DNA from 3 places in the Thioalkalivibrio sp. AKL8 genome. Region 2 is predicted to be linked to each of the others. Evidence: riboswitches for the same ligand, from Rfam matches in the RefSeq annotation. Region 2 holds a riboswitch; each other region holds the start of a gene.
What was found. A riboswitch is a leader RNA that binds a small molecule or an ion and turns the genes downstream of it on or off. The one in region 2 is predicted to bind cobalamin.
Positions count from the first base shown of each region.

Region 1: another riboswitch for cobalamin. It lies ahead of G335_RS0107315 (porin); the one in region 2 lies ahead of bluB (5,6-dimethylbenzimidazole synthase).
Region 3: another riboswitch for cobalamin. It lies ahead of G335_RS0107415 (TonB-dependent receptor domain-containing protein); the one in region 2 lies ahead of bluB (5,6-dimethylbenzimidazole synthase).

Region 1 covers NZ_AQYF01000008.1:512-10,574, reverse strand. Annotated here, with positions in the region: gene G335_RS0107350 (precorrin-2 C(20)-methyltransferase) at 1-59, shown strand, start outside; gene cobJ (precorrin-3B C(17)-methyltransferase) at 56-841, shown strand; gene G335_RS0107340 (cobalt-precorrin-6A reductase) at 855-1,655, opposite strand; gene G335_RS0107335 (bifunctional cobalt-precorrin-7 (C(5))-methyltransferase/cobalt-precorrin-6B (C(15))-methyltransferase) at 1,660-2,904, shown strand; gene G335_RS0107330 (cobalamin biosynthesis protein) at 2,934-3,389, shown strand; gene cobM (precorrin-4 C(11)-methyltransferase) at 3,386-4,150, shown strand; gene G335_RS0107320 (cytochrome c) at 4,440-5,003, opposite strand; gene G335_RS0107315 (porin) at 5,038-6,153, opposite strand; cobalamin riboswitch at 6,334-6,569, opposite strand; gene G335_RS0107305 (cytochrome-c peroxidase) at 6,781-7,761, shown strand; gene G335_RS0107300 (DUF4399 domain-containing protein) at 7,826-8,275, opposite strand; gene gltX (glutamate--tRNA ligase) at 8,419-9,825, shown strand; tRNA gene G335_RS0107290 (tRNA-Ala) at 9,868-9,943, shown strand; gene G335_RS0107285 (hypothetical protein) at 9,968-10,063, shown strand, end outside.
Region 2 covers NZ_AQYF01000009.1:273,902-283,964, forward strand. Annotated here, with positions in the region: gene ftsB (cell division protein FtsB) at 40-447, shown strand; gene ispD (2-C-methyl-D-erythritol 4-phosphate cytidylyltransferase) at 440-1,186, shown strand; gene ispF (2-C-methyl-D-erythritol 2,4-cyclodiphosphate synthase) at 1,183-1,683, shown strand; gene G335_RS0110650 (VOC family protein) at 1,680-2,075, shown strand; gene G335_RS0110655 (pirin family protein) at 2,581-3,429, opposite strand; gene G335_RS0110660 (hypothetical protein) at 3,515-3,880, opposite strand; gene G335_RS0110665 (ABC transporter ATP-binding protein) at 3,886-4,752, opposite strand; gene G335_RS0110670 (iron ABC transporter permease) at 4,752-5,723, opposite strand; gene G335_RS0110675 (cobalamin-binding protein) at 5,863-6,699, opposite strand; cobalamin riboswitch at 6,920-7,185, shown strand; gene bluB (5,6-dimethylbenzimidazole synthase) at 7,278-8,051, shown strand; gene cbiB (adenosylcobinamide-phosphate synthase CbiB) at 8,048-8,950, shown strand; gene cobD (threonine-phosphate decarboxylase CobD) at 8,961-9,968, shown strand; gene G335_RS0110695 (cobyric acid synthase) at 9,968-10,063, shown strand, end outside.
Region 3 covers NZ_AQYF01000008.1:21,876-31,938, forward strand. Annotated here, with positions in the region: gene G335_RS0107405 (cobaltochelatase subunit CobN) at 1-2,678, opposite strand, end outside; gene G335_RS0107410 (cob(I)yrinic acid a,c-diamide adenosyltransferase) at 2,792-3,346, opposite strand; gene G335_RS0107415 (TonB-dependent receptor domain-containing protein) at 3,350-5,215, opposite strand; cobalamin riboswitch at 5,358-5,605, opposite strand; gene G335_RS0107420 (hypothetical protein) at 5,694-7,592, opposite strand; gene G335_RS0107425 (cyclopropane-fatty-acyl-phospholipid synthase family protein) at 7,730-8,968, opposite strand; gene fnr (fumarate/nitrate reduction transcriptional regulator Fnr) at 9,260-9,991, shown strand; gene G335_RS0107435 (DUF2390 domain-containing protein) at 9,984-10,063, shown strand, end outside.

The DNA of each region.
Region 1 (10,063 bases), on a different contig from region 2:
CGGAGCAGGTGCCCTATTTCTCGATGATCGTGATTCCCGGGCGAGGGGTGCGGCGATGAGCGGGGATGACGGTCGGCCGCTCGGGCGGCTGAGTGTGCTCGGGGTGGGGCCGGCCGGGCCGGAATGGCTTACGCCGGAGGTTGCTGGTCGTCTTGAAGCGGCGACCGACCTGGTGGGGTACGGGCCGTACCTGGAACGCATTGCGGGCGCGCATCACCGTGTTCACGCCTCGGACAACCGCGAGGAGCTGGCGCGCGCGACGCACGCCCTGGACATGGCCGCCGAGGGGCGGGACGTGGCGGTGGTCTCGGGTGGCGATCCCGGTGTGTTCGCGATGGCGGCGGCCATTTTCGAGGCCCTGGAAGGGGCACCGGCGGGACGCTGGGAGGACGTCGAGGTGGACGTGGCCCCCGGGGTTTCGGCGATGCAGGCCGCGGCGGCGCGTCTGGGGGCGCCGCTGGGGAACGATTTCTGCGTGATCTCGCTGTCGGACAATCTCAAGCCCTGGTCGCTGATCCAGCGCCGGGTGCGGCTGGCGGCCGAGGCCGATTTTGCCATGGCCTTCTACAACCCGATCTCGCGCGCGCGACCCTGGCAGCTGGGCGAGGCACTGGGGATCGTGCGCGAGGTCCAGGGGCCGGACACCCTGGTGGTGCTGGCCACTGCGGTGGGCCGTGGCGAAAGCGAAGACGTGCAGATCTCCACCCTCGGCGAGGTGGACCCGACGGCGGCGAATATGAGCACGCTGGTGATCGTCGGCGCCACATCCACCCGCGTGTTGGAACGCCCTTCGGGCCGGCGGCACGTGTACACCCCGCGTTATGTCGAGGCGGCGCAATGAGCCGGGACCCGCTCTAGCCGTGGGTGTCCGGGAGCGCTTCCAGCCAGTCGAGTACCGCCTGCGGGGCGTGGAACCGTGGCACTCCGGGGGCGTCCGGCGGGCGCTCCACCATCACCACCGGGATGCCCCGTTCGCGGGCCGCTTGCAGCTTGGCGGCGGTGGCATCGCCGCCGCTGTCCTTGGTCACCAGAACGTCAATCGCGTGTTCCCGCAGCAGGCGCGCCTCGTCCTCGGCCGTGAATGGGCCCCGGGCATGGATCCAGGTGACTCGTGGCAGCGCCGGGGGCGGTTCGGGCGGGTCGATGGTGCGGATGACATAGTCCAGCTCGGGCGCGGCCTCGAAGGCCTCAAGGTGCTGGCGGCCGGTGGTCAGCAGCACGCGCCGGCCGAGTGCCGGCAGGGTGCGGCCGGCGGCCGCGAGATCGGACACGCGGATCCATCTGTCATCCGCTCCGGCCTCCCACGACGGTCGGGTCAGGCGCGCCAGCGGGATGCCGGTCTGGCGCGCAGCCGCGACGGCGTTGGCCGAGATCTGCCGCGCGAACGGGTGGGTTGCGTCCACCAGGGCGTCGACCGCGTGTTCGTGCAGCCAGCTGGCAAGGCCCTCGGCGCCGCCGAAACCGCCCGTGCGCCGTGGCAGCCGCGACGGGCCCGGTTTCCGGGTGCGCCCGGCCAGCGAGACGGTGGTCTGCAGCCGCGGGTGGCCGTCCAGCAGCGGCTCCAGGGCCGCGGCCTCGGTGGTGCCGCCCAGCAGGAGGACATGCCGCGGGCGCGGTGGCCGGGCGTCGTTGGAAAGGGGTGAACGGGAGGTCATGGAGATGCCAAGTGTAGCGACGCAGCCGGGCGGGACGCCATGGTTGCACATCGTCGGGGTCGGTGCGGACGGTCTGTCCGGACTGGCGCCGGAGGCCCGTGCGGCCGTGGCGCAGGCGACCACGGTGATCGGGGGTGCACGGCATCTGGAGATGTTGCCGGAGCAGCCAGGGCAGGAACGTCTGGTGTGGCCCTCGCCGCTGGAGACCGCCCTCGACTGGATCGAGGCGCGGGCGGGGCAGCCGCTGTGCGTGCTCGCCAGTGGCGACCCGTTCTGGTTCGGGGTGGGCGCGACGTTGATGCGGCGTTTCCCGGTGGCGGCCACCCGGGTGTTTCCGGCGCCCTCGGCATTCAGCCTGGCCGCCGCGCGGATGGGCTGGCCGTTACAGGAGACCCGCTGCCTGTCGGTCCACGGGCGCCCGCTGGAAGCGCTGCGCCCTTGGCTGCACGACGGCGCGCGGCTGCTGATCCTGAGCCGTGACGGCGAGACCCCCGGCGAGCTGGCCCATTGGCTCAATGACCTGGGTTTCGGGGCCTCGGCCCTGACGGTCCTGGAGCAGTTGGGCGGGGCCCGGGAGCGCATTGGCGCGACCACGGCGGCGGACTGGGGCGCTCGCGAGGTGGATCCGCTGAACACGATCGCGCTGGAATGTCGCGCCTCCCCGGTGGCCCCGACGGCCCCGGTGATCGCGGCCAGCGCCGGCCGACCGGAGGCGCAGTTCGAACAGGACGGGCAGATCACCAAGCGCGAGGTCCGTGCGGTGACACTGGCTCTGCTGGCGCCCGGGCGCGGCGAGTGCCTGTGGGACATCGGCGCCGGCTCCGGTTCCATCGGCATCGAGTGGATGCTGGCGGATCCGGCCAACCGCGCCCTGGCCATCGAGCCGCGCGCGGAGCGGCTGGAACGCATCGCGCGCAATGCGCGCGCCCTGGGTGTGCCGGCCCTGCAATGCATCCCCGGGCGCGCACCGGAGGCACTGGACGGCCTGGCGCCTCCTGACGCGATCTTCATCGGCGGCGGCCTGACGACCCCGGGGCTGGTGGAGCACTGTGTGGAGAGCCTCCGCCCGGGCGGGCGCCTGGTCGCGAACAGCGTGACGGTCGAGGGCGATGCGGTGCTGGCGGCGGCGCGCGAGCGCCATGGCGGCGAGCTGACGCGCATCAATGTGAGCCGTTCGGAACCGCTGGGTGCGATGTCGGGTTGGAAACCGCTGCGGCCGGTGACCCTGTGGTCCCTGCGCCGGAGTTGAGGGAAACACTGAACGGGGCGCTCGACCGGGTGATCCCCGGCGTCGGCTTCGCCTCCGCCTGCGCGGCCTGGGAGCTGGAGGGCCTGATCCGCGAGGTGCTGGCCGAGGCCCGCGCCGTGCTAAATGCAGCGCGCGTCGAGCCGATCGAGATCCGGCAGCTGGCGGCACCGGCGCACAAGAGCGACAGCCGCATGCTGGCGTCGGTGGCGCGGGAGCTGGAGCTGGAACTCGTATTTCCGTCTGCGTCTGCGCTGGTGGACTGCGACGAGGAAGTGCTTACGGAGTCGGCGCGGGCGCGTACAACCGCCGGGGTCGGGTCGGTGGCCGAGGCGGCGGCGCTGGCGGCGGCCGGCGAGGGCGCGCGTCTACTGCTGCCGCGGCGTCTGTCCGCGCGGGCCAGTTGCGCGGTGGCCCGGGTCGATACCCATCACGTATTCGCGGTGGCCCGGGTCGATACCCATCACGTATTCAAGGAGTCATCATGACGGTTCATTTTGTCGGGGCGGGCCCGGGCGCGGCGGATCTGCTGACGCTGCGCGGGCGGGATCGTATCGCGGCCTGTCCGGTATGCCTGTACGCGGGTTCGCTGGTGCCGGAGGCGGTGCTGGAGCATGCTCCGGAAGGCGCGCACATCGTGAATACCGCGCCGCTGACGCTGGACGCGATCATGGACGAGATCCAGCGCGCCCACGCGGCGGGTCAGGACGTGGCGCGACTGCACTCCGGGGACCTGTCGGTGTACAGCGCGCTGGGCGAGCAGATCCGCCGTCTGGAGGCGGCCGGGATCGATTACACGATTACCCCGGGGGTGCCGGCGTTCTCCGCTGCGGCCGCGACCCTGGGGCGCGAGCTGACCGTGCCGGAGGTGGCGCAGTCGGTGGTGCTGACGCGGACGCCGGGGCGGGCCTCGTCGATGCCGGAACGCGAACGGCTGGCGGCCTTCGCTGCGACCGGGGCAACCCTGGCGATCCACCTGTCCCTGCACAATATCGAGGCCGTGGTCGCGGACCTGCGTCCGCACTATGGCTGTGACTGTCCGGTGGCGATCGTCTTCCGTGCCAGCTGGCCGGACGAGACGGTGGTGCGGGGCTCGCTGGGCAATATCGTGGAGCGGGCAACGCAGCTGACCACGCGGCGCTCGGCGCTGATCCTGGTGGGGCCGGCGCTGGATCCGGGGGATTTCCGCGATAGTGCGCTGTACGACCCGGCGCATGTGCGGCGTTATCGCGGCATGGACAACGACTGATCGTCAGGCACCCAGTCAAGGGCCTGATTAGCACTGAAGCTCTGCAGAGGTTCCTTTCCCCCAGCGCAACCCGCAGCCCTGCAGGAGCGCGCTTGTGCGCGAATGCGGCGCTTGCCGAAGCCCGCCGCCGTGTTCGCGGGCAAGGCCGTTTCGGCATATGAAGCGCGCGGTGGATTCGTGCTAATCAGGATCAGGGAAGGGGCCGCCGGAAGATGGCGGCCCCGGCTGGCGGCAACGGGGCGTGCTCTGCCCCGGAAAAGGGGCTCGGGACGCCCCGTTTCCGCGTGGTTCAGCGGCGGCGGTAATTGTCGTGGCAGGCGAGGCAGTGGTGGCGCACGCTGTTCAGGGCCTTGGTGGCGCGCAGCTGGAAGGCCTCGTCCGCCAGGTCGTCGGCCGTCTCCACCTTCCGCTGCAGCCGTTCGGCGGCCTGGCGGTAGGACGCCTTGTACTCGGCGAAGTCTGGGTCCGCCCAGGCCGCGGGCAGGGCTCCTGGATCGCCGTCCCGCGCTGGTGTCTCGCGGTCGAACCAGGTTTCGATGTCGGCGGCCCGCCGTGCCAGCTCGTCGGCCAGATCGGGCAGACGCTCGGCGAACGGCGCGTCATAGCGCAGGATCTGCTCGATGCTGCGGTAGGTGGCCGAGGTGCCCCGCATGCTCTGCTGGCGGAAGCGCTGGAAGGCCTCGGTGGCGTCCACGCTGGCCGGGTCGTCCAGGGTTTCTTCGTAGCCTTCGCCCCAGGGGCCCGGCATCGGGACGGTGATCTCTTCGGCGCCCGTGGTCCCCGCCGATGCGAGCAGCAGGGCCAGCGGGAGGCCGGTCGTCAGCGACCGCCGGATGGATTTCGTTCGATTCATGGGGGCTCTCCCTGTTCGCGTCAGCCGTGGCGTGTCAGAAGCGGAACTGGTGCTGCAGGTGCAGTTCCCAGTCCGAGCGGTCGGCGTCGCGGTCCAGCCACATGAGCTGGGTCTTTTGCCGCTGGCCCCGGTGGTACCGGTTGAGCCCGGCGCCCCATTCGCGCTGCCAGCGCGCGTCGCCTTCCAGGTCGTCGCCGGCGTCGTGGCGCAGCACCGCGTGGCGCGCGGCCACTTCCAGCCCGTCCACCGGCAGCGACTGCGCGAGTTCGAGCTCGGCACCGAGGTCGTGATAGGACGACGCATGGTTCGGGGAGACGTCGCGGCGGAACGCGGCCAGCGAGAGCGAGGTGTGGCCGAACTTGATCACCGCGTCGGCGGTGGCGGTGACCCAGTCGGACCGCTGGCGGTCCACCGTATCTTCCAGTCCGCGGCTCCAGTCGCGCAGGTGGTTGCGGTCCGCTGCCTGAAGGCCGGCGCCCAGCGCCACGGTGCGCTCCACGGCGCGGCCGAGGGTAGTGTTGTCGCGCGGGATCTCGCCGACCGGTGCCCAGGCCCCGCGGGCACTGAACAGGTGGCCGGAGGTGGCGGGGCGGTCGTCACGCTGGTCCAGACGGCCACGGCCGTCGAACACCCCGGCGGCCCAGGCCCAGGCTTCGCCGTCACCGCCCAGTAGGGTCACGCCGGTATCGCGCCCGGCGGGGACCTCGAACTGGTTGCCCGGCACGCTGAGTTCGGTAAACAGGCGGTTGGGTCCGCCGATGTCGCGCGGCAGTCCGAAGGGTACGGTGAACTGGCCGAGGCGCAGGCCCAGATTGTCGCGGAACGCGTACTGCATCCAGATGTCGCGCATCGAGAGTTCGCCGCTGCTGAAATCCGGCTGCAGGCGAAAGCGAAGATCCGGGTGGAACAGAGTTCCCTGGGTGTCCAGCCAAGCGCGGCGGAAGTCGAACTCGCTAGTGGAACCGTCCGGGGCACGGGCGTAGCTGTAGCGGCCCTGGATCAGCGGATCCAGTGTCACCTGCAGGCCGTCTTCCGCGTCGCCGAACTCGAAGTTGGCCTGAGCCGGAGCGATGCTCGCGGCCGTCATCAGATACAGGGTGGCCAGGACCGGGATGGCATGTCGCACCGGTCGGAGATGGGTATCGTTCATTGTTGTGGTGCTCCCCTAAGGAAACACATGACCCATGTGCCCGTTCGCGCACATGGGTCATGTGTTTCCCTGGCGCGCGACCCCGCACGCCGTGGATGAAACGACGCCACAGGATGGGCTGGGAGCAGGGGAGGGCCGATCGATGAGCACGCCGGTCCTGGCCCGCCCGGCCGCCCACCGCGGCGTCGGTGTCCTCCAGGCCGGTCTCCGGACTCGCAGAGTGGATGCGCGCTGCATCCAGATGCGGATCGCCTTCCCGCGGGCATCCTGGGGATGCGCCGCAGTGGCATTGGATCCGCCCAACTCCGCCTACCGTTGCGGGGGCAGTGCCGGGCTTGCGAACGAGAGTTCGCGCACCGGCTTCCCGATTATCCCCGGCCAAAACAGGCCGGGGCACCTGAAGTCAAGGCGGACCCTACGGTGCCTCCGTTTGAGGGTCAAGGGCGCGTTGAGGCGGGATGGCGGGGGTATCCTTTGATCTGGATCAACGGAACGCTCGTTTTTGATCGCGTCCGGTTTTCCGCGTCGATAGGGTGGGTTTCATGGGATCTGGACCGAGTCTATATCGGTCCGCCCTGATGTTCCCCTTCAAGGAGACCTGCCATGAAGACACTTTCCGGATTCCGCATGACGGCGATCGCGGCCTGTGCGGCGATCGCGTTCGGGGCCTCGGCGCCTGCGCTGGCCGATACGGACTATTCGCAGTACCGCGACGTATTCGAGCCGCTGCCGGCGCTGCCGCCGATTCCGGCGGACAACTCGATGACGAAAGAGAAGATCGAGCTGGGCAAGATGCTGTTCTTCGAACCGCGCATCTCGAGCTCCGGCGTGATCTCCTGCGCTACTTGCCACAACCCGGCACTGGGCTGGGCGGATCGTATCCCGCGCGCGGTGGGCCACGATGGCCAGGTCGGCGAGCGCAACACCCCGACCGTGCTGAACTCCGGCTTCTTCACGGCGCAGTTCTGGGATGGCCGCGAGGATGACCTGGAAGGCCAGGCGCTGGGCCCGATCCAGGATGCGATCGAGATGGCGATGCCGCTGGAGGACGCGATTGAGCGTCTGGAAGAGTTCAACGAGTACCAGGAGAAGTTCCAGGCCGCGTATCCGGACTATGACGGCGACAACGTGATCAATGCCGATCACGTGGCCCACGCGCTCGCGACCTTCCAGCGCACGCTGAATACCCCGAACTCGCCGCTGGATCGCTGGCTGGTCGGGGACGAAGGGGCGATGAGCGAGCAGCAGATGCGCGGGATGAAGCTGTTTGCCGACAATGGCTGCGTGGCCTGCCACGCGGGCCCGGCACTGACCGACAGCAATTTCCATCGCATCCAGGTGCCGGGCTCGGAAGACGAGGGCCGGTATCTGGTGACCGGCGAGGAGAGTGATCGCTTCGCCTTCAAGACCCCGACGCTGCGCAACGTGGCGTTGACCTACCCCTACATGAACAACGGCGAGACCGCTACGCTGGACGAGGCGATCCGCATCATGGGGCAGGAGATGCTGGGCATGGAGTTCAGCGACGATGAAGTCGCGGATCTGGAGGCCTTCATGCACGCGCTGACCGGTGACATGCCGCAGTTCGAGATCCCGGCACTGCCGTAACCGACCGGTCGCCGCTGGCGATGACGAGCCCCCTCCGGTTTTGGAGGGGGCTTTTTTGTGCCGCCTATTCGACGGTGATGGTGATCTTGTCGGAGGTCACTGGCGGGTCGAAGCTGAGGTGGCGATAGTCCATGAAGAGCAATTGCAGGGTGTGAGTGCCCGGCTCCAGTTCGATCTCGCCTTCGGTCTGACCGCCTCCGAAGTGCCGCTTGTGGTCGGAGAAGGGAAGCGAGGTATCCAGGTCGACCTCGTCCAGCGGCTGGTTGACCAGCAGGTGATGATGCCCGGTGTTGTCGGCCTCGACACCGGCCGGCGCCACGCCCATGCCGCGCAGGCCCATCTGAATGGGCACGGGGCTCTCGACGGTGTCGCCGTCCTGCGGGCTGATGAAGTACACCTCGGCCCCTTCGGGCGCCGGAACGCGGTCCATGCTGGCGGCATTGCTTGCAGCCAGGGCGAATGCCCCAGTGACCAGGGCGATGGTCGCGAGGCGGGTGAGCGAAACGGATTTCATCACGACTCCTTCGGGCAATAGGGGCCCGTGTGCTTGCCTGTCTCGAGTATAGCCGGCGGAAACCGGGCTACCAGGTTATCGCCATGTAGCGTTCTGCTACCCTAGGCGCCTTTGCTCACTACCCGTAATCGAGTGTCCCGCGCATGAGTTTCCGTACCCGTTTTGCCCCCAGTCCCACCGGCTATCTGCACATTGGTGGTGCCCGAACCGCATTGTTCTCCTGGTTGTACACCCGCCATCACGGGGGCGACTTCGTGCTCCGTATCGAGGACACTGATCTGGAGCGAAGCACCGCCGAGTCGGTGAACGCGATCCTGGAGGGCATGAACTGGCTGGGTCTGACCTACGACCATGGCCCGTTCTATCAGACCGAGCGCTTCGACCGGTATCGCGAGGTGATCGATCAGCTGATGGCCGCCGGCCACGCCTATCGCTGTTACTGCTCGAAGGAAGAGCTGGACGCGATGCGTGAGGAGCAGAAGGCGCGCAAGGAAAAGCCGCGCTACGACGGCCGCTGCCGCGCGCGCACCGAGCCGCGCGAGGGCGTGGAGCCGGTCATCCGCTTTCGCACGCCGGACGAGGGCGTGACGGTCGTTGACGACATGGTGCGCGGCAAGGTCGCGTTCCAGAACCACGAGCTGGATGACCTCATCATCGCCCGCTCGGATGGTTCGCCGACCTACAACCTGACCGTGGTGGTCGACGACATGGACATGGGCATCACCCACGTGGTGCGCGGGGATGACCACCTGAACAACACGCCCCGCCAGATCAACATCCTCAAGGCGCTGGGCGTGGAGCCGCCGCGCTACGGGCATTTGCCGATGATCATGGGGCCCGATGGCGCCAAGTTGTCCAAACGCCACGGCGCGGTTTCGGTGATGCAGTATCGCGACGAAGGCTACCTGCCGGAGGCCCTGTTGAACTATCTGGTACGCCTGGGCTGGGCGCACGGTGACCAGGAGATCTTCGGGCTGGACGAACTGGTGCGCCTGTTCGATATCAAGGACGTGAACCAGTCGGCCTCGGCGATCAACCCGGACAAGCTCTTATGGCTGAACCAGCACTACATCAAGACGCTGGATCCGGACCACGTCGCGCTGGAACTGGGCTGGCACCTGGGACAGCTGGGGATCGATCCCTCCGAAGGGCCGGAGTTGCGCGAGGTGGTCATCGCGCAACGCGAACGGGCGCGTACCCTGCGCGAGATGGCCGAGAACAGTGTGTATTTCTATCGCGAGTTCGAGGACTACGACGAGAAGGCGGCGCGCAAGCAGCTGACCGCCGAGGCGCAGCCCGTGCTGCAAACCCTGCACGATGGCTTCAGCGCTCTCGGGGCGTGGGAGAAGGAGGCGCTGCACGAGGTGGTGGTGCACACCGGCGAGCGTCTGGAGCTCAAGCTCGGCAAGGTGGCGCAGCCCTTGCGTGTGGCCCTTACCGGCGGCACGGTGTCCCCGCCCATCGATGACACGTTGGTGCTCATTGGTCGCGAGCGCGTTCTGGCCCGTATCGACCGTGCGTTGCAGAAAATTTCCGCCGCAGCGGGTTGACACATTTGGGGGTGCTGGCTACAGTACGCGCTCGCCTGACACGGGGCCATAGCTCAGCTGGGAGAGCGCCTGCATGGCATGCAGGAGGTCGGCGGTTCGATCCCGCCTGGCTCCACCACTCAGGGGTACTGCGAGTTCATTAATGCATCGTTTTGGAGTCATATCGCTCTACGTTGGATTGGTGCTGGCAGTGATCGGATTGATCGGCGGATTCGGGCTGATGCTCACCGGGGAACAG
Region 2 (10,063 bases):
GCGAGGGCTTTCTCTGTTCAACCATACGGAGTGCGGGTGATGCGCGGCCTGTTGATCGGTCTGGCCCTCGTGCTGCTGGCCCTGCAATGGCCCCTGTGGCTGGGCGAGGGGAGTTGGCGCGATGTTCGCGATCTGCGCGATCAGGTTGCGCAACAGCAAGCCGCAAATGCCGAGCTGGAACAACGCAACCAGGCTCTGGAGGCCGAGGTGCGCGATTTGCGCGGCGGTACCGCGGCGGTCGAGGAGCGAGCGCGTCGCGATCTGGGGATGATCCGCGAGGACGAGATCTTCTTCTTCGTGGTGGGCGAGGACGAGCCAGCGAGACTGAAGGTCGAGCCGCTACCGGGCCCGGCTGGAGAGACCGATCCGGGCCCGGATTCGCAAGTCCCGGAGGATGCCGAGCCGGCCACCGACACCCTGCCACCCGAGGACCCCTTTGATGGCTGACGCGGAACACGTGCCGACTCGGGAGCCAGCGTACTGGGCGTTGATCCCGGCGGCTGGCATCGGTCGGCGCATGGGATCCGACCGTCCGAAGCAGTACCTGACACTCGGATCGCACACGATCCTGTCCCACACCCTGTCGATCTTTCTCGAACACCCGCGGATTCGCGGGGTGGTTCTGGTACTCGGTCCGGACGTCGACCCGGATGCCCTGGACCTGCCGCTGGCCGGCGGGCGGCTGTTCCGTGCGGCCGGAGGGGCGGAGCGCGCGGATTCGGTCCAGAACGGGCTCGACTTCCTTGCCGAACGGGCGCACGAGGACGACTGGGTACTGGTGCATGACGCGGCACGACCCTGTCTGCCGCTAGCGGATGTGGACCGGCTGCTGCACGAGTTGCGTGACGATCCGGTGGGTGGGCTGCTCGCCAGTCCCAGCACCGATACCATCAAGTGGAGCGATGGTGCCGGGAAGGTCGAACGGACGCTGGATCGCGAACGGGTCTGGCGGGCCCTGACCCCGCAGATGTTCCGGCTGGGCATGCTCCGCACGGCCAACGCGCAGGCGCGTGCCGAGGGGCATCCGGTGACGGACGAGGCCAGCGCCATCGAGTTCCTGGGCCAGGCACCCCGGCTGATCGAGGGCTCCCCGATGAACATCAAGATCACCCGCAGCGAAGACCTTGAGCTTGCTCGCCTGTATCTGATGCAGCAGGGACGCCTGGAAGGCGGGTTTCGCGCATGAGCGGCTTGCGGATTGGCCAGGGCTTCGACGTACACGCCTTCGGCGAAGGCGACCACTTGGTACTCGGTGGCGTGCGCATCCCGTTCGAGCGTGGATTCGTGGCCCATTCGGATGGGGACGTGCTGATCCACGCGGTGTGTGACGCCCTGCTGGGCGCCGCGGCGCTGGGGGATATTGGCCTGCACTTTCCGGATACCGATCCGGCGTTTCGAGGGGCGGACAGCCGCGTCCTGCTAAGGGAGACGCTCGAACGAGTGGCCGGGGCCGGCTGGCGCCCGGTTAACATCGACACCACGGTGATCGCGCAGGCGCCCAAGCTTGCACCGCATGTCCGCGCGATGCGCGAAAACCTGGCAGCCGATACCGCACTGAATATCGCCGATGTCAGCGTGAAGGCGACCACCACCGAGCACCTCGGCTTCACCGGGCGCAAGGAAGGGGTGGCGGCCCAGGCTATTGTGTTGCTCGAACCGGCCTCGGGGGTGATGCGGGTATGACTTCGGCGAAGCGGGTAGAACCCGGCATCCTGCGTTTGCATCATGCAAGCCTGGTGATTGCGGACACGCGGGTGGCGGCGGCCTTTTACGGGGAGCAGCTCGGCCTGGTGCCACTGGAACGCCCGGATCTCGACTTTCCCGGTCTGTGGTATGACTTGGGGAGCGGACAGGCTCTGCATCTGTTGCAGGTGCCGAACCCCGATCCGACCGAGCGCGGCGTGCGCTGCGGTCAGGACCGTCATCTGGCATTGCGCGTCCGTGGCCTGGAGGCGCTGGCAGCGCGTCTGGAAGGGGCAGGGATTGCCGTGGAGCGCAGTCGTTCCGGGCGCCCGGCCGCATTCGTGCGCGATCCCGACGGCAACGCCATCGAGCTGATCGAGGAAGGCGGCTGAGGCCGGACTGGGGGGGCCGGCCACGAACCAGCGCCCCTGCACCCGTTGCGGGGCCATCCTTCTCCACGGAACGGATCGTGGGATCACCGGATCCACCCCCAAGCCTAGCTGGGTGGCCCGCGACGCCATCCATAGCGACCTTGGCTCCCAAAGCCCCTTCACCGCAGCCGTAGCGAACCGAAGAGCCGTGGTCATGTGCGTGGGTGCGAGAGAGCGGGTCGGGGTTCGTTCCACGCAGTGAGATCCCGGATAACCGCTGCGCGGTTTCCGGGCTGACGAAAGCGTTAGGTGGCGGGGGGGATGCAAGGATCACCGGTCGGGTGATCTTCCCTGGCGTCATCCCGGCCGTAGCGGAGCGAAGAGCCGGGATCTCCGGCGCGGGTGCCAGGCAGCAGGTCGGGGTTTGGTCCACGCGGGGAGATCCCGGATCACCGCTGGGCGGTTTCCGGGATGACGGTGAGGGGACTCGCGCGAGGAACTTGCGGGATGATGGGCTGGCTCGAGCTCAGTCCATGCTGGCCGGTTCGGCGGCGAGCTGGCCGGACTGGTAGTCGCTGATGGCCTGTTCGATCTCGTCGGAGGTGTTCATCACGAACGGGCCGTAGTGGGCGATCGGTTCGCCCAGGGGCCGCCCCTTGAACAGCAGTACCCGGGCATCCTGCTGCGCGATCAGGTGGACCTGGGTGTGGCCGTGCCAGACGCCCAGTTGGCCCGTGCCGAGGCCGGTCAGCTCGCCGTCGAACACGTAGGCCAGCACGCGATCTTCCAGTTGCACCGCAAGCGACAGGCGGTAGCCGGCCGGTAGCGTGAGATCGGCCATGGCGGCGCCTTCGCCGATCTGCGGCAGCGCGCCTTCGGTGTCCCCGGCGCTGGTCTGCCAGGAGCCGGCAATGGCCTTGAAGCGCAGCGAATCGTCGTCTTCCGGCAGGTGGCGCATCGCGTCGGCGCGCACGTCGCGGTAGCGCGGCGGGTCCATCTTGCGCGCGGCGGGCAGATTTACCCAAAGCTGGAAGCCGTGCAGGCCGTCGGCATCCAGCAGCGGCATCTCGGAGTGGATCACACCGCGGCCGGCGCTCATCCACTGGGCCTCGCCGGCCTCGACGCGGCCCTGATTGCCCATGGAGTCCTCGTGAGTCAGGCCGCCGTGGACCAGGTAGGTCAGCGTCTCGAAACCGCGGTGCGGGTGCGAGGGGAAGCCGCCGATGTAGTCCTCGCGCGCGCTGGCCTTCAGTTCGTCCAGCATCAGGAAGGGATCCAGCCCGCCACTAAAATCATGGATGCGCCGAATCTTCACCCCGGCCCCGTCCTGGGTGGGATGAGAGGTCTTCACGCTGTCCGGCGGTGTCGGGTTCATGGCGTTCTCCTTCGCAACAGATCTGCACCATACCGACCATGAAACGAAAAGAAAATTGCATCGTTTCCCGTCATGGGGCGTTCTGTCAGGTGGCCGAAAGCTCCCAGGAATCGGCGAACATCTCCAGGCTTTCGATGAAATCGGGATCGTGTTCCTGACGATTGATGGTGAGGTGCAGGGTGACGGCCCGCGGCTCCGGCGGGTGACCGGTGGTCAGCGTCCAGGCGAGGCCATTCGGGCATTCCGGCAGGGAAAAGCGCACGCCACCGTTGATGACTTCCCGATGGACGCGAAACTCGCCCCACAGGCAGTACACGACGCCGGCATCGGGGCCCTCGTCGGCGATCAGCGTATCGATCGCGCCGCTGGCGTCGGGTAATGCGGACACGGTGAGGCTTCGCTGCAGGTTTTCGGCATCCAGGTCGGAATGCAGGGTGCGGAAGAATTCCATGGGGACTACTCGTTGCGCGGCAGGAAGACGGGCAGGCCGTCCACCTCACCCACGCTCAGGCGTTGGTTGTACAGGCGCTCCAGTGCGCTGGGCACCAGCATGGTGGCCGTGGGGCCCCAGCACGCCTGTCCGTCAGGGAATAGCAGTAGCAAGTGATCGCAGTAGCGCGCCGCGAGGTTGACGTCGTGCAGGACCAACACCGCGCCTCGGTTTTCCTGACCGACGATGGCCTGCACGCGGTTGAGCACGGCCACCTGATGATGCAGGTCCAGCTGGCTGGTGGGCTCGTCCAGCAGGAGCAGGCTGGGGTCCTGCGTCAGCACGGTCGCGATCGCCAGGCGCTGGCGTTCCCCGCCGGACAAGGTGTCCACCATGCGGTCCTCGAGGTCGGCGAGATCCATCGCCGCGAGTGCCGCCCGGGCGCGGGCGTAGTCCTCGGAAGACTCGATATCCCAGGGCCGCAGATACGGGTGGCGCCCGATCAGGGCCGTCTCCAGCACGGTGGCGGGAAAGCCGTCGTGGTGGGTCTGGAAGACCAGGCCCAGGCGACGGGCCAGTTCCGCGCGGGCGAGGGTCGCAATGGATTGTCCCTTGACCTTGATGGTTCCGGCACGCGCGGTCCGCAGGCCGGCGAGGGTCTGCAGGAGGGTGCTCTTGCCGGCCCCATTCGGGCCCAGGATGCCCCAGCACTGGCCCGGGTCGACCGTCAGGTCCAGCGGCGAACCGGGCGGCCGCTCGGGCACGTCGATGACGAGCTCATGCGTCGCGAGCAGGGTCTTGGGCCCCGGTTCCTGGTGGACGCTGCGCGCGCCCAGGCCCGGCGTGTCGTGTGGCTGGGTCGCTGCGGGGGCGGGGGAAGGCGTACGCGGCATCAGCGGCTCCGGTAGAGCAGGAACAGGAACACCGGGACACCCAGCATCGCGGTGATGACGCCCACCGGCAATTGCTCCGGGGCGATGATCGTGCGGGCCAGGGTGTCGGCCAGGGTGAGCAGGATGCCCCCGCCCAGGGCCGAGGCCGGCAGGATCACGCGCTGGTCGTTGCCAAAGATCAGACGCAGCATGTGCGGCACGATCAACCCGACAAAGCCGACCGCGCCGACCTGGGTGACCGCGGTCGCGGTGATCAGGGCCGCCACCACATAGATCGTCCATTCCACCGGGCGTACGGCCACTCCGAGGGCCGCGGCCTGCATCGGGCCGCGCGCGAGCACGTTCAGGGTGCGGCCAAATGGCAGGGCGAGCAGCGCCACGACCACGAGTACGCCCCAGGCCGGGTAGGGGTTGCGGGCATGGGAGACGTCGCCCATCAGCCAGTACAGCATGCCCGGGAGCTCCGCAGTGGGGCTGACCGCGAGGATGAAACTGATCATCGCGCCCCAGCCGGCGGCCACCACGACACCGGTCAGCAGCAGGCGGGTCGGGGTCCAGCTGCCCGTGCCGTGGGCCAGGCCGAACACCAGAATGGTGGACAGCAGGGCGCCCACGAAGGCCGCGGCCGAGACCGAGAACATGGACAGTCCCGCGAGCATCGCCAGCAAGGCGCCCACCGAGGCACCGCCGGAGAGCCCCAGCACGTAGGGATCGGCCAGTGGATTGCGCAGCAGGACCTGCATCAGCGCTCCGGCCAGGCCTAGCAACCCGCCGGCGGCGAACGCGGCCAGCGCGCGTGGCAGGCGCAGATCCAGTACCAGGGTGCTGTGCAGTCGCGAGGCCTCGCCGAAGAAGACACTCAGCAGGTCAGGGAACGGAATCTGCACGCTGCCGTAGGCCAGTGCCACCAGAACGGAGAGCACAGACGCGGGCAACAGCGCGCCCAGGGCCAGGAGGAACGAACGGGTCAAGCGGTAGCCCTCCGCTCCAGGCGGGCGAAGCGGTAGGTTGCCGGAACGGCGGGAGCGCTGCCTTCAGCGCACGTACAACGCTCCTTCATTGGTGTCCCGCGATATCCTTTCCGAGAGACTGCGAGGCGGACCGTCATGGTCATGGGGCGGGACGGCGTGCGCGGGCGCGTTCGAGCTCTTCGCACATCAGGGCCGTGCCTTCCGCGATGCGTCCGGTATGGCGTTGCAGGAGCGAAGGGGGAATGAAGAACAGATTGTCGCGCTGGACCGCGGTCATGTCCTCCCATTGGCCCCAGGCGACCACCCAGTCGGGGCGGTCCTCGCCCATGCCGCCGCCGATGATGACCTCGGGGTCGGCATCCAGTACGGCTTCGCGGCCAATGCGTGGCACCAGGCGGTCGAGATCGCCGAACACGTTCACGCCGCCACAGACGGCGATGGCCTCGGCGATCAGGTGGTCGTCATTGACCGTCATCAACGGTTGCTCCCACACCTGATAAAACACGCGAATCGGGTCCCGGTCGCCGTACGTGGCGCGGAGCGCGTCCATTCGGCCCAGGAAGTCCTCTGCCGCGGCCTCGCCCTGGTCATGCGTGCCGGCGAGCGTGGCCATCCGCCGCATGCTCGAGGCCACACCCTCGAAGCTGCGTGGTTCCGATACGTACACTGGCAGTCCCAGTTCGCGCAGGCGTTCGACCTGGGAGGCGGAGTTGCCGCTCTTCCACGCGATCACTAGATCGGGGTCCCTTTCCAGTACCCGTTCCAGGTCAATCCGGCTGTAACCGCCAATCCGCGGGATGCCCTCCGCCTCGGGCGGATAATCGCTGTACTGCGTTGCGCCCACGATGCGGTCCCCCGCACCCACGGCAAACAGCACCTCGGTGATGTGCGGCGCCAGGCTGACGATGCGCTCGGCAGGCTGCTCCAGATGGACCTCGCGGTCATCGTCGTCGGTGACCGTGATTGAGTCCGCCATTGCGATCAGCGGGGTTGAGAGCACGCCCAGGAGGCAAGCGAGCAGTGGAGTTCGGAAAGTCAAGAATTGCATGATTTTACAGTCGCATTGGATTGGTTGTTCAAGCGCCTTCGAGCCGGCTGGGGAGCCGCCACCTGCCGCTGGACTAGCGGGGCATCATAGCAGCAAGCTTGGGGCCCCTCGGAGCGTCAATTGGTCGGCAGTGGGCTTGCCGCGTATGATTGGCGGCTTGCTACCAGGTGCCCGGGCGACTGATCGCGCGGGTTAAACGGGAAGTCGGTGCAGGCGCGAGATCCTCCGCAGCCCCATTCCGACGCTGCCCCCGCAACGGTAAGCGAGTGGGTTCGAGGGGTGCTTCCGCAGGCCGCTCGGACCTCGACAAGTCGAAAGCCACTGGGCCGAACGTGGCCCGGGAAGGCGACTTGCCGCCCCGGGTTGCCCGGGGCCTCGCGAGCCCGGAGACCGGCCTGGACGATGTTTCTGCGACCGCGCGGTGGGCGAGGGTCGGTAGGTGCGGGCCCCTGTGGCCACACCCCGATCCCTCTGCATCCGCGTCGTGTCCCCCTGACGGTAAGCCGATGCAGTCCGAGTTGCCCGCCAATGAGAACCCTTCCTGCCCGGGCGCTGATGCCGGGGGTTCGGGATTTTCCCAAGATGATCTTGCGGCCGTCTATCGCGTGATCGCGGAACGCCGGGATATGCGCCATTTTCGGCCGGACCCGGTCGATCCAGCGGTGTTGCGGCGGCTGCTGGAGGCGGCGCATCGCGCGCCGAGCGTCGGCTACATGCAGCCCTGGCGCTTCCTGCGCATTACCGACCCGGCGGTGCGCGAGGCGCTCCACGCCCACGCGGCGGATGAACAGGCGCGCACCGCCGAGGCCTGTGGCGAGCGCGCGGCCGACGTGCATCGCTTGAAGCTGGAGGGCATCCGCGAGGCGGGCGAGTTGCTGGTCGTGGCCCTGACCGATGGCCGCGAGCGCTACGTGCTGGGCCGGCGGACGCTCCCCGAGATGGACCTCTGTTCTGCCGCGTGTGCGATCCAGAACCTGTGGCTGGCCGCCCGCGCCGAGGGCCTGGGCATGGGCTGGGTTTCCCTGTTCGATCCGGACTGGCTGGCCAATCGGCTGGACATGCCCGAAGGCGGGTACCCGATCGCGGTGCTGTGCCTGGGGCATGTGGAGCGCTTCTATGACCGGCCAATGCTGGAGACCGCGGGCTGGGACAGCCGGCGCCCACTGGAAGACTTGGTGTTCCAGGATCGCTGGGGTGCGCCGTGCGAGCTGGCCTTGCCCACGGTTGTGCGGGAATCCGCCGCGCGTCCGGATGGGCCATCCGGGGGTGGCGACACATGAGTACCTTTCTGATCTTGATCGGCGCCCTGATCCTGGACCGACTGTTTGGTGACCCACGGCGGTTCCATCCGCTGGCCGGATTCGGCCGGCTGGCCGCCTGGGCCGAATCCCGCTGGCATGCGCCGAGTCGTGCACGCGGAGCGCTCCTCCTCGCGGCACTGGTCCTGCCCTGGGTGGCGCTGGCCGCACTGGGCGCGTCGCTGGCCTGGGGCTGGGTTCTGACGCTGGCGATCCTCACGCTGGCGATTGGCTGGCGCAGTCTGGACGAGCATGCGGAGGTGGTGGCCGAGGCCCTGGAAAAGGATGACCTGTCTGGGGCGCGCACCGGTGTCGGCATGCTGGTCAGTCGCGACACGGCGGCCCTGGACGCGCGCGGGGTGAGTGGCGCGACCATCGAGTCGGTGCTGGAGAACGGCAACGACGCGCTGTTCGCCACGATCTTCTGGTTCCTGGTGGCTGGCGCACCGGGCGTGGTGGCTTATCGCCTGGTGAACACGCTGGACGCGATGTGGGGCTATCGCAATGACCGGTTTCGCTCGTTTGGCTGGGCCGCCGCGCGCCTGGACGATGCGATGAACCTGATCCCGGCCCGTCTCACGGCGCTGGGCTATGCCCTGGCCGGTCGTGGCCGGGACGCGCTGCAGTGCTGGCGCGAGCAGGCCGCCGGCTGGAAGAGCCCGAATGCGGGGCCGGTGATGGCCGCGGGGGCGGGTGCGCTGGGCGTGGTCCTGGGGGGGGCGGCGCCCTATGGCGGGCAGCGCGAGTGGCGACCCCGTCTGGGGATGGGCCGCATGCCCGACGCGGCAGGCATTCGCCAGGCGGTTGCGCTGCTGGATCGTGCGCTGGCCATCTGGATGGCCTTCATTGTGGCCGGAGTGATTGTCGTTGTCCTGTTCTGAGGCCCAATCGATGCAGAAGCCGGAGCCGCAGGTACTGATCCAGGTGCACGGGGGCGGTATCCGTCAGGCGGCTGCGCGCTACGGGATCCCCGAGGCCGACTGGCTGGATCTCTCCACGGGCATCAACCCGCATGGCTACCCCGCGGGCGAGCTGCCGCCAGGGGCCTGGGCGCGCCTGCCGGAACCGGACGACGGCCTGGAGGCCGTAGCCGCCGCCTATTACGGGACCGGGGCGCTGTTGTCGGTGCCCGGTTCCCAGGCCGCGATCCAGCTGCTGCCCGCGCTACGGGAAGGCCCTTCGCGCGTGGGCATCCTCGAGCCCAGTTACAACGAGCACGCCCGGGCCTGGCACGGGGCCGGGCACGACGTCGTCCCGCTGGATGGGGATTCGATCGAGGCTGCATTGCCCGGCCTGGACGTGCTGGTGCTGGTCAACCCGAACAATCCGACCGGGCAACGGTTCGACCGCGCGGACCTGCTGGCGTGGCATGCGGCCCTGGCCGCGCGCGGCGGCTGGCTGATCGTGGACGAGGCGTTCATGGACGTGACACCGCAGGCGAGCCTGGCCAAGGAGGCGCCGCGCGAAGGGCTGGTGGTGCTGCGCTCGCTGGGCAAGTTCTTTGGCCTGGCCGGGGCGCGCGTGGGGGTTGTCATCGCGGAGGACACGCTGCGCACGCGGCTGGCCGCCCGGATGGGGCCGTGGGGTCTTGCCGGACCGTCCCGCTGGATCGCCACCCAGGCGCTGTCGGACCGGGCCTGGCAGGCCGAGACGCGCGGCATGCTCCAGGCACGTGGCCAGCGCCTGGCGGACTTGTTGCGCGACCAGGGGCTGGAACCCGCCGGTGGCACCGCGCTGTTTCAGTGGTGCCGCGTGGACGATCCCGCAGGCTGGCAGGATCACCTGGGCGCGCAGGGCATCCTCGTGCGGCGGTTTGATGAGCCGGGCAGCCTTCGTTTTGGCCTGCCGGGGCAGGAACACGAATGGAAGCGCCTGGAACAAGCGCTGGGGGCGTCCTGATGGGTACGACACTGATGGTGCAGGGCACGACCTCGGATGCCGGCAAGAGCGTGCTGGTGGCGGGGCTGGCGCGGGTGCTGTACCGGCGCGGACTG
Region 3 (10,063 bases), on a different contig from region 2:
ATGTCGGTCAGGTAGTGGCCGATCTCGTGGACCAGCAACTCCTCGTCCATCTCGGACAGCCGGGTCGTGGCGTGTTCGTCATGCCCCTCATCCGCATGCTCGTTCTCATGATCATGCTCATGGGCGTGCTCGTGCTCTTCATCCCCATGTTCCCGGTGATGGTCCGCGTCACGCTGCTCGTCGCCATGTTCGTCCGCATGACCTTCGCCATGCCCGGTGGTGTCGGGCTCTTCGTCATGACCCACGTGGTGATCGCCGTGGTCGTCATGGTGGTGCCCGTGGTCGTGATGATGCCCCAGGGCCATTTCCCGCTCGATGGTCTCGGTCAGGCCGAGATCCTCGATACGTTCGCGCAGGGTCTGTACCGCCCGCGAACGGGTGGCGGCATCCGGCTGAGCCGCGGCCTCGTAGGTCTCCACCAGCTGGCGCAGTTCCAGCAGGCTGTCGTACAGCTCGGTCGCCGCCAATGGCGGGGTCAGGTGGCTGATCATCACGCCCATGGCCCGGCGCTTGGCCTGGATGCCCTCGCCCACCCCATCGACGATGTAGGGGTAGATGATCGGCAGGGCGCCCCCGAGGATCTCGGGGTAGTCATCTGCCGCCAGACCCGCCCGCCGACGCGGCAGGAATTCCCGGGTCGAGTGGCGGCCGACATAGACCAGCGCATCCGCCTCGAAGTGGTCGCGGATCCAGTGGTAGAAACCAACATACTGGTGGGTCGGCGGGAAGGTGGTATTCGCGTGCAGCAGGCGCTCGCTGACCTCCCAGCCGCGCGGCGGCTGCGGGCCGATGAACACGTTGCCGAACTCGATCCCCGGGAACAGCATCTCGCCGTCGCGGGTCATCGCCTCGCCCGGCGGCTCGCCCCAGCCGGTCAGGCCGGGGATGCCCGTGCGCACCAGCGCCTTGCGCAATTGCTCGGTCGTCGCATGCGCGTCCTCACCCGCCAGCGTGGCCTCCCAGGCCGCCTCGAATTGTGCGAGCAGATCCAGCGCCCGATCCTGGGCCGCGTGCGGATAGCTCTCGAGCATGTGGCGCAGATCACCGACACCGCTTTCCAGCGCGGCTTGTGCCAAATCGATCTCGTCGGCCCCTTTGGCCGCCTCCAGCCTCGCCTGCAGGTAGCCGATCGGGCCATCCACCAACTCGGCCCGGATCGACTCCGGCAGGGCGTCGAAATAGGCCTGGTACTGCTCGCGATCGAGCGCGGCCACCCGGCCGGCGATCGCGTCCAGCGCATCTGCCTGCTCCGGGAGATTGACCGCCCGGTCCTGGATCATGTCCAGCAGGGCTTCGGCATCCTCCGGCACGTTGTCGCCCAGGTCATAGCCGGCCGCCTCCAGCCGCTGCAACATCTCCAGCAGGGACTCGGGCACATCCAGCTTGTCCGCGCCGATGTTCTGGCGACCCGGCGGATGGTTGTAGTAGACGACCGCGACCCGCTTGTGCGCGTTGTCGAGGGCACGCAGCCGCTGCCAGCTTGCCACCCGGTCGGCCAAAGCCTCCACGCGCTCGCCCACCGGCTCGGTCAGTGTCAGGCGCACACCCGTGCGTTCATCCTGTTCCGGGGCGCCCGCGGCCGCCAGCACCATCGGCTGGCTCATACCCTGCAACTCCGGCATGGCCACGTGGTAGTGCACCTTGTCCCAGGGGATGCCTTCGTGCGACAGCCGCCACTGGGCTGCGCTCACATCCGCCAGGCGGATGCCCTTGATCACCGGGACATCCAGCTCGCCGAAGGCCTCGGCCACCGCCTCGCGGTTGCCGCCCCCGCCGACCACGAAGTCCTGCAGACTCACGATCCCGGCGAGATCCGCCGGCCCGGTCACCTTCTCCAGGGTCTCGACCGCCTCGCGGCTCGCCCCGCCCCAGCGCGCGAGCACCACAAAACACTGGATCTCGCGGTTCTCCAGGGCCTCGCAGGCCGCATCCAGCAGGGCGCGGTCGCCCGGCCGGTCGCCGGTATCCAGATCCAGGAGCGCCACGGCCGGACCCTCCTCCAGATCGAGGGCGTCCGAATCGGGGCTGGAGCTGCCATGGCGGTAGTAGCGGATGGTCTCGCGCGGGTCCGGGTCCGGTACGTCGATCGCGTGGCCGCCGCGCGCGGCCAGCCAGCGCATCAGCCCCTCCATGTTCTCCGGCGTGCGCCCCTGGTAGAACGCCCGCCCGGTCAGCCAGTCCGCCTGTTCGGGGAAGCGCTCCTGCTGTCGGGACAGGTGCGCGCGCGGGTCCTCACCCGGATCCGGGTTGGCCGCCAGTTCGGTACGCATCTCGTCATCGAGCCCCGCGAGTACGGCCTCACCGTCGATCCGCGACAACGCCGTCAGGTGGCGAACGCTGTTGATGGCCAGGATCGGGGCTCCCTCGGGCGGCGGGGCCTCCCGCAACAGGCGATCGAGGCGCGCGGCCTGATCCCCGAAGACGGCCGCGACGAGCACCGCGTCCGCCTCGCGCCACAGCGCCGCGACCGCCTCGTCCGACTTGTCCGTGAGCTGCTCCGGGGTGCGCAGAACGACCTCGGCCTCCGGATGGGCCTCGAGGAAGCGATGCGCCCCGGCGGCGACCTCCGCCGCCGAGCGATCGGAGACAACCCCCACCACGAGCGGCCCGGCCCCGGCCGTCCCGACCCCGAACAGAAAAAACGCCAAAGCAATCAGACTCGTGCAACGAACACGCATGGAGATTTCCCGAAAAACAGGCGCAAGGGGCCGCGAGGCGTGTACCCGACACGCCAGCGACCACTGCAATGGGATTGGAGCGCCGCCGCAGCGGCGCCCCTCAGAAGAGCGCTTCAGCCACGCCGGCTGGCCGGCTGCCAGAGGACCTCTTCGCCGTTCTCGTGGCGCGCGAGCACGCGACAGAGCACAAACAGGAGATCCGACAGCCGGTTGATGTAGGCCAGCGAACCCGGGCGCAACGCCTCGTGGTGATTGAGCGCAACGAGACGCCGTTCCGCCCGGCGGCAGACCGTACGGGCGATATGACAATCGGCCGCGGCCGGCCCGCCGCCCGGGAGGATGAACTCCTCCAGGGCCGGCAAATCGTCGTTGAAGGACTCAAGCTCCACGTCCACACGCTCCACCGACGCATCCGGCAACGCCTGATGGCCCGGCACGGCCAGTTCCGCCCCCAGGTCGAACAGCTCGTGCTGCACCAGCGCCAGCGAGCGCCGGACCTCTTCGGGCAGGTCATGGATCAGCAACCGGCCGATCACGCTGTTCAGCTCATCCACATCACCGAAGGCCTCGACGCGATGCGAGTCCTTGTCCACCCGCGAGCCGTCACCAAGGCCGGTTCGGCCTTCGTCACCCGTACGGGTCGCAATCTTCGACAGTCGATTACCCATGGATCACCTCTGCTGATAACGCAGTTTCACGAACGCGGCACGCCCCGGCTGGTTGTAGCCGCCCGCCGTCTCGTAGTCCTTGTCGAACACGTTCTGGACCGAAGCCTGAAGCTGCCATTCCGGATGAATCTGATAGCTCGCTCGAAGGTTCAACAGCCCATAGCCGGATAAACGTGCCTGATCCCCACCAAACAGATCTTCCTTTGCCCGACTTTTCGCAATTACTGACCCTCCGAGGGAAATGCGCTGGAACTGACGGTCCAGATCGAAGCGGACAGTCAGAGGAGAGCGGCGAGACAATTCATTACCAGTGTCTCGGTTCTCTGTATCCAGTATCGTCAGAGCAGCACGAGAGCTCCATGCTCCGATATCGTGTCCGCCCTCGATTTCCAACCCACGAATCCGCGCCTCGTTAACATTTCGAGGCTCGTTCACATCCGTAGCGGGGTTGAGGTCATTACAATTGGTAACGCATTGGTATTGGATAAGACCATCAACGTGAGTTTCAAACACGCTTAAGTCGAGATACGACTCGTTGATGCTGTAACGCATTCCAATCTCGACCGTTTCAGATTCTTCTGCATTTAGCCCCGGGTTCCCTCGATATGTCCCAAACAAAGACGACGACTCTGGGAAATAGAGATCATTGAAAGTTGGAGCCTTGAAGGCGGTACCATAGGAAGCGCGCAATCTCAGGGGTTCCGTTACCTGCAACCCCCAAGCCACCTGCCCGGTGACTTTGTCACCGAACTGCTCATTGTCATCAAAGCGCAGACTGCCCTCCAGATCATGCCGACCCAGGTCAACCTGGACGACGGAATAAGCACCGACGTTGTAGCGCGAATCTTCAACGTGATCGGCGGTGCTATCCACCTGGTCTTCATACGCATCAAGCCCGGCAATCAAGTAAACACGGTCCGTTATCTCGAAATCGTTTCGCCAATCCACGCCGTCGCGTTTCGTATTGAAGCGCGACGAAAAGACACCATCGTTGAAATTATCGTTCTCATCGCGACTGTGACTAACACTGAGTTCGGTATCCCAAAGGGGGGTTACAGCCACTCGCAAGCCAGCACGAAGGGCGGCATGCCGAAAATCGGTTTCATCTTCGGTGCCATCGAATTCGGACCTACCCTCTGAGTACAGCACATTACCGAAAACCTCGACTCCATTATCGAGCCGGTGCGAGACCTTGGTGGCAAGCGAGGTGTTGTCATAGCCATCGCGGTCTTCATCGCCCACTCCGTCCTGGACGTTGATACCGTCGGTCTCGAAATGGCTGACCGAAAGGCTGTAGTTCGTGTTGTCGGTACCGCCAGCGACCCCCACCCCCGTTTCCCAGGTATTGAAGCTGCCACCACCAACAAACGCATTGACCTTTGGCGGGCCCTTGCGGCCTTCCCGGGTGAAGACCTGCACGACCCCACCAATCGCGTCCGAACCATAGATGCTGGTGCGCGGACCGCGCACGATCTCCACCCGCTCGATCTCTTCCGGAGGCAGGAACTGCCAGCTTGCGCCGCCCGTCGTCGCGGAACCCATGCGCACGCCGTCGATCAACAGCAGCGTATGGTCGGAACTCGTGCCACGCGTATACACAGAAGTGGACTTGCCGAAGGCGCTATTCTGGGAGGTTTCGATCCCCGCGCGGCCCTCCAGAAGATCGGTGAACTGCTGGGGTTGCAGGCGTTCGATCTCTTCGCGGTCGATGATGGTCACCGAAGCGAGCGTCTCGTCCACCGTCTGGGCGATGCGCGAGGCGGTGACCTGGACGGTCTCCAGCGTCTGGGCATCGTCGGTATTCGGTGTGTCCGCCAGGGCGGGACTGGTGGCCAGCAGGATGGCCGCGGAGAGTGCTGTGCGTTTCATGTTTTTTGTTGTCTCCCGGCGAGCCGCCCGCACGCCGTTGATTCGTCGGGATCGCACGGACAGGGGGAGACAGACACGAGGGGGATCGGCCACGACCGGCGAACGGCCGGGCCCGATCATCCGCCTCGCATGCCCGCCGCATGCCGCGCGATCATTCCCTGGCCGGTCTCCGGACTGACGAGCGTTCCGGCGCGGCGCCTTCCCGAACCCAGGGTTCAGTGGCACTGGCCGCGACCATCAGAAACCGACTGGCGGTCTCTCGCTCGATCACCGTTGCGGGGGCAGCGTCGGAATCGTCCCCAGGCCTTGCGGCCCGTCGGAGACTCACCGATCTTCCCGTTTAACCCGCCAAGCCGTGATTGGTCGGGCACCGAGGAACGTAGCGAACCCTACACAGTTGGGCGCAAAATTACCAGCCGCTAACCTACCCGCCGCGCGATCCCGAAAGGAGCTACCCAGGCTCGCATGTCGGAGACAATCAGCGGCGGCGCCGTTCCTCGGCATACAGATAGCGGGTACCGCGTTTGAGCAGCAGCCCCCAGGTCTTGTCCTGCAGCATGGCGTCGAACTCGGGCGAGCGCTCGGCGCGTAACGCCACCGGGTGCGACTCGTCCCCGGGATGGGTCGCCAGCATGTCCAGGCGCTCGCGATTGGCCCCATAGTGGCTGACCAGAAAATCGCGCATGGAGTCACTCAGTGGCAGGTTGTAGATGCGCGTGAGGCGCAGCGCCAGCCACTCGGCCATGCGCCCGAGATCCTGGCGGACCTTGCGCACCATCGCCGAGCCCAGGCCTGCCTTGGCATCCGCGCTCATGCCGACGTAGAGCCCGCCCAGATAGGCCGCGGGGTTGGCATAGATCGCACGCTGGATACTGGGGTTCGTAAGATCCACCAGCGGCTCCATGATCAGGGCGAGCTGGATCCCGATCCGCTTGGCGGTCTCCGCATCCAGCGCCGAGCCGCCAAAGTAGAACAGGTCTCCCTCGCGCTCGATCTTGTGTTCCTTGAGGAAAGAGCAGAAGTGGCTGGCCAGTTTCAGCTTCTGGTCGTCGGTCAGCTCGATCAGCTCCTCGCTCACCCGGATACCGCGCACGCTGCGCTTGAACCAGCGCTTCTCGCCCCGCTTCTCGACCTGCGCCCGACGCAGGGCCTCCCAGCGTTCCACCGCATTGGTGTAGCGGCTTTGCGACTGCATCAGGTGGTCGCGTGCCTCGCGCAAGTCCTCGACCCGGCGCAGGGCAAGACCGAGGAGCTGGCCGTCCGCAGAATTTTCCGAAGGTTCGAGATCCTCCAACCGCTGCACCGCCTCCAGCACCTGACGACCCAGGCTGACGATCGGCTCGCGCAGGGCCTGTGGATCCAGGCCCGACGCCTCGTGCTGGGATAGCAGGATGCCGAGCGAGCGCAGGCGGCTGACCACCCCGGCCTGGGCCACACGGAAGCGATTGCCCTGGGATTCCAGTCGGTCCAGGGCCGCCCCGAGTTGCCACCCCCCCGACCATTCGAAGCTCAGCCGCTTGATCTGGCGTCCGTTCACCAACTCGAAGGCGAGGACAAAGATCGCTTGTACGTCGTCGAGGGTGCAGCGCGCCAGGTCATCGGCGTCCGCGGCGGAGAACAGTCGATCCAGGAACTGATCCACCCGGCGCACACCGTCCTCTTGGGTTGGCGCCACGCCCCGCAAGCGGTCGCGCAGGAGATCCGCAACCTCCGGCGCCTCGTGATGCAGCTTCTCCAGGGCCGCGAGCCGGGAGTCCTCGGTCGCATCCACCAGATCCGCGACGCGCGAGCGCAGACCCAGGCGACGATAAATCTCGATCTGCTCCGCGGCGGCCGCCAGGCTGGCATCGCCGGTCATCTCGCGCACCGCGACCGCCACGGCCTCGGGGGCGATATCCACTTCGTGCAGCAGGACTTGGGCTGCCTTGCGCCGGCGCATGTCCGGGGTCATCTCGCCCATCGCCAGGTCGCGGGTGACGAACAGCAGATCCGGCAGCAAGTCGATGGTGTTGCGCAGCTGATCGCGCGAGCGCTCCTGGCGCTTGCCCCGTGTGGCGTCCGCAACGAAACGCGCGACCAGGCCGATGACCCCGAACAGCAGGGTGTAAACGGCAAAGAAGATGAAGTTCTGTGCCGGGGCGGCGTGGCCGAAACCGAGGAAGTAGCCGCCCTGCATTGCCAGGAACGTGACTGGCCCGGCGGCCCACAGCAACTGCAGGAAGTTCAGCGACCAGGGAACACGCCGCGCGGTGGCGGCCACCTCGGTAATGCGGCTGCGCCCGGCCGCCTCGATCAGGACGTGTTCCTGTGACGGTCCGCCGGCCTGCGGGCTTTCCTGGCCCTGTGCCTCCCTGCGTTTACGAAAGCGACCGAACACGCGCCCCTGCTCCGGAATGGGTGGTTACCGCCGGCATGGCCGCAACGTGACCACTAGTGTAGGGAATGCGCGTTCGGTTCGCCCGAGTTTTGCAGTACTTTCGGGATCGGCCCCGGATCGCCCCCCTCGCCTCGCCTTCAGGCGGCGTCGCTGGGCTGTGCCCGGGCCTTCCCGGGCGGTGTGGAGATCACTTCGGGGGCATCGTCACGATAGAGGTAATCGCGGGTCAACGGCACCGCATCCTGCTGCTTGGCCATCTGCACGTGGAAGACCACCTGATCCCACCAGCGGAAGGTGGCCTCACAGCTGGCCAGGTAGAACTCCCACATGCGGCAGAAACGCTCATCGAAGCGTTCGACGGCCTCGGGCCGCACCTTCTGGAAGCGGCGATACCACTCGGCCAGCGTCTCGGCGTAATGCAGGCGCCAGAACTCGATATCGGTGGTGTACAGCGGCGTGGGCTCCAGCGCGCCCATCACCTCGGACAGGGCCGGCGTATACCCGCCCGGAAAGATGTACTTGCTCAGCCAGGGGTTGGAGGTACTCGGTGGTTCCTGACGCCCGATGGTGTGCAGCACCGCAATGCCTTCCGGCTTCAGCAGATCATGCACGCGCTGGAAGAACGTCTCGTAGTTGGGCGTGCCCACATGCTCGAACATGCCGACGCTGACGATGCGATCGTACTGATCGTCGTGTTCGCGGTAGTCCTGATAGAGGAACCGCACCCGATCCTCGAGCCCCCGACGCTTGGCCTCGTCACGGGCAACCCGCAACTGCTCCTTCGACAGCGTCACGCCATCGACATGGACACCGGCATGCTCGGCGAGATGGAAGGCCAGACCGCCCCAGCCGCAACCGATGTCGAGCACCCGCATGCCCGGCTCCAGCATCAACTTCTTCCGCAGCATCGCGCACTTGGCCTGCTGCGCCTCTTCCAGCGTCATATCCGGGCGCTCGAAATAGGCGCAGCTGTAGAACATGCCTTCGTCCAGGAACTGACGATAAAGCCACTCATCGACGTCGTAGTGATGGGCGATGTTCTGGTAACAGCGCGCCACCTTGTTGCCCTGCTCGATCAGGGCCCGCAGCATGCGCACTGCAGGGTTGACCCGCTGCTTGAACATCGGCGCGAAGTTGCGCATGGCCACGTCGAGGAACACCTGCAGGCCCTCGGGGCCGGGCGACCACAGGCCGTCCATGTAGGTCTCGCCCAGCTGGAAGCCCGGGTCGCGCCCAATCTTGCGTAACGCCGCCTTGTCATGCACCTGCATGGTGATTTCCGGCGCGCCGTTCCCGAAACGCTGCTCACGGCCATCCGGATGCCGCAGCACGAAGGTCCCGTAGCGTATGTACTGCTCCAGTAACCGCTCGATCATCTCTACCCCTGTCCTTGTTCTAGCGGTCGGGTCTCTCAGCCCCCACGCGTAACGCCGAACGTGACCGTGCCGCAGACTCTAGACTCAGCCTAATAACCGATGTCTCGCATTGTCCACGCAGCCGCCGGAGGGAGAAGACATCGAGCCATCTCGATGTGCGGCCCGGCTGACCGACAGCAAACCCTTCTGTAATCGCCTACAACTCATGGGGACAGTACCGCATTCCCATCCCCGATGGCATACCCCGAAGATCGCTTTCCCCAACGTCGAAAAAACGGCTACCCTGCACCCATGACGCTACGACCCACCCAAGCCTGCCAGCACTGCACCCTGCGCCAGCTCTGCCTGCCCATGGGCCTGCCCCAGGATGAACTCTGGCAACTCGACCAAATCGTCCAGCAACGCCGGCCGATCGCCAAGGGTGCGCCCCTGTTCACCATGGGGACCAAGTTCGAAGCGCTGTACGCGGTCCGCACCGGGGCACTGAAAACGGTGCTGATCTCCGATGACGGGACCGAACAGATCACCGGCTTCGCGCTGGCCGGCGACCTCCTGGGGCTGGACGCGATCCACTCCGGCAAGCACCCGGTCAGTGCCATTGCGCTGGAGTCCACCAGCGTCTGCGCCGTGCCCTACGGCCATGTCGACGACCTCGCCGGCCGCCTGCCGACCTTCCGCCAGCACATGATGAGCGTGATGAGTCAGGAACTGGCCCAGGACGAAAGCCTGCACGCCCTGCTCGGCCAACGTACCGCGGAGCAGCGTCTGGCGACCTTCCTGATCGTCCTGTCGGAACGCCATCGCGCCCGCGGCCTGTCCCCCGAGCGGTTCTACCTGCCCATGTCACGGGCAGACATCGCCAACCACCTGGGCCTGACCCAGGAGACCATCAGCCGCCTGTTTACTCAGCTGCGCAACCAGGGTGTGATCAACCTGCACACCCGGGATCTGGAGATCCTCCAGCCCGACGGCCTGCGCAACACGGCCGGGGTCACCTTCACCTCCGCCGCGAGCAGTGCCTGAACCCGGACCCAAGCCGGAGCCAGGGGAAGACCCACTGGCCACAGACTTCGCCCCGTTCTGGGCATTCGCCGC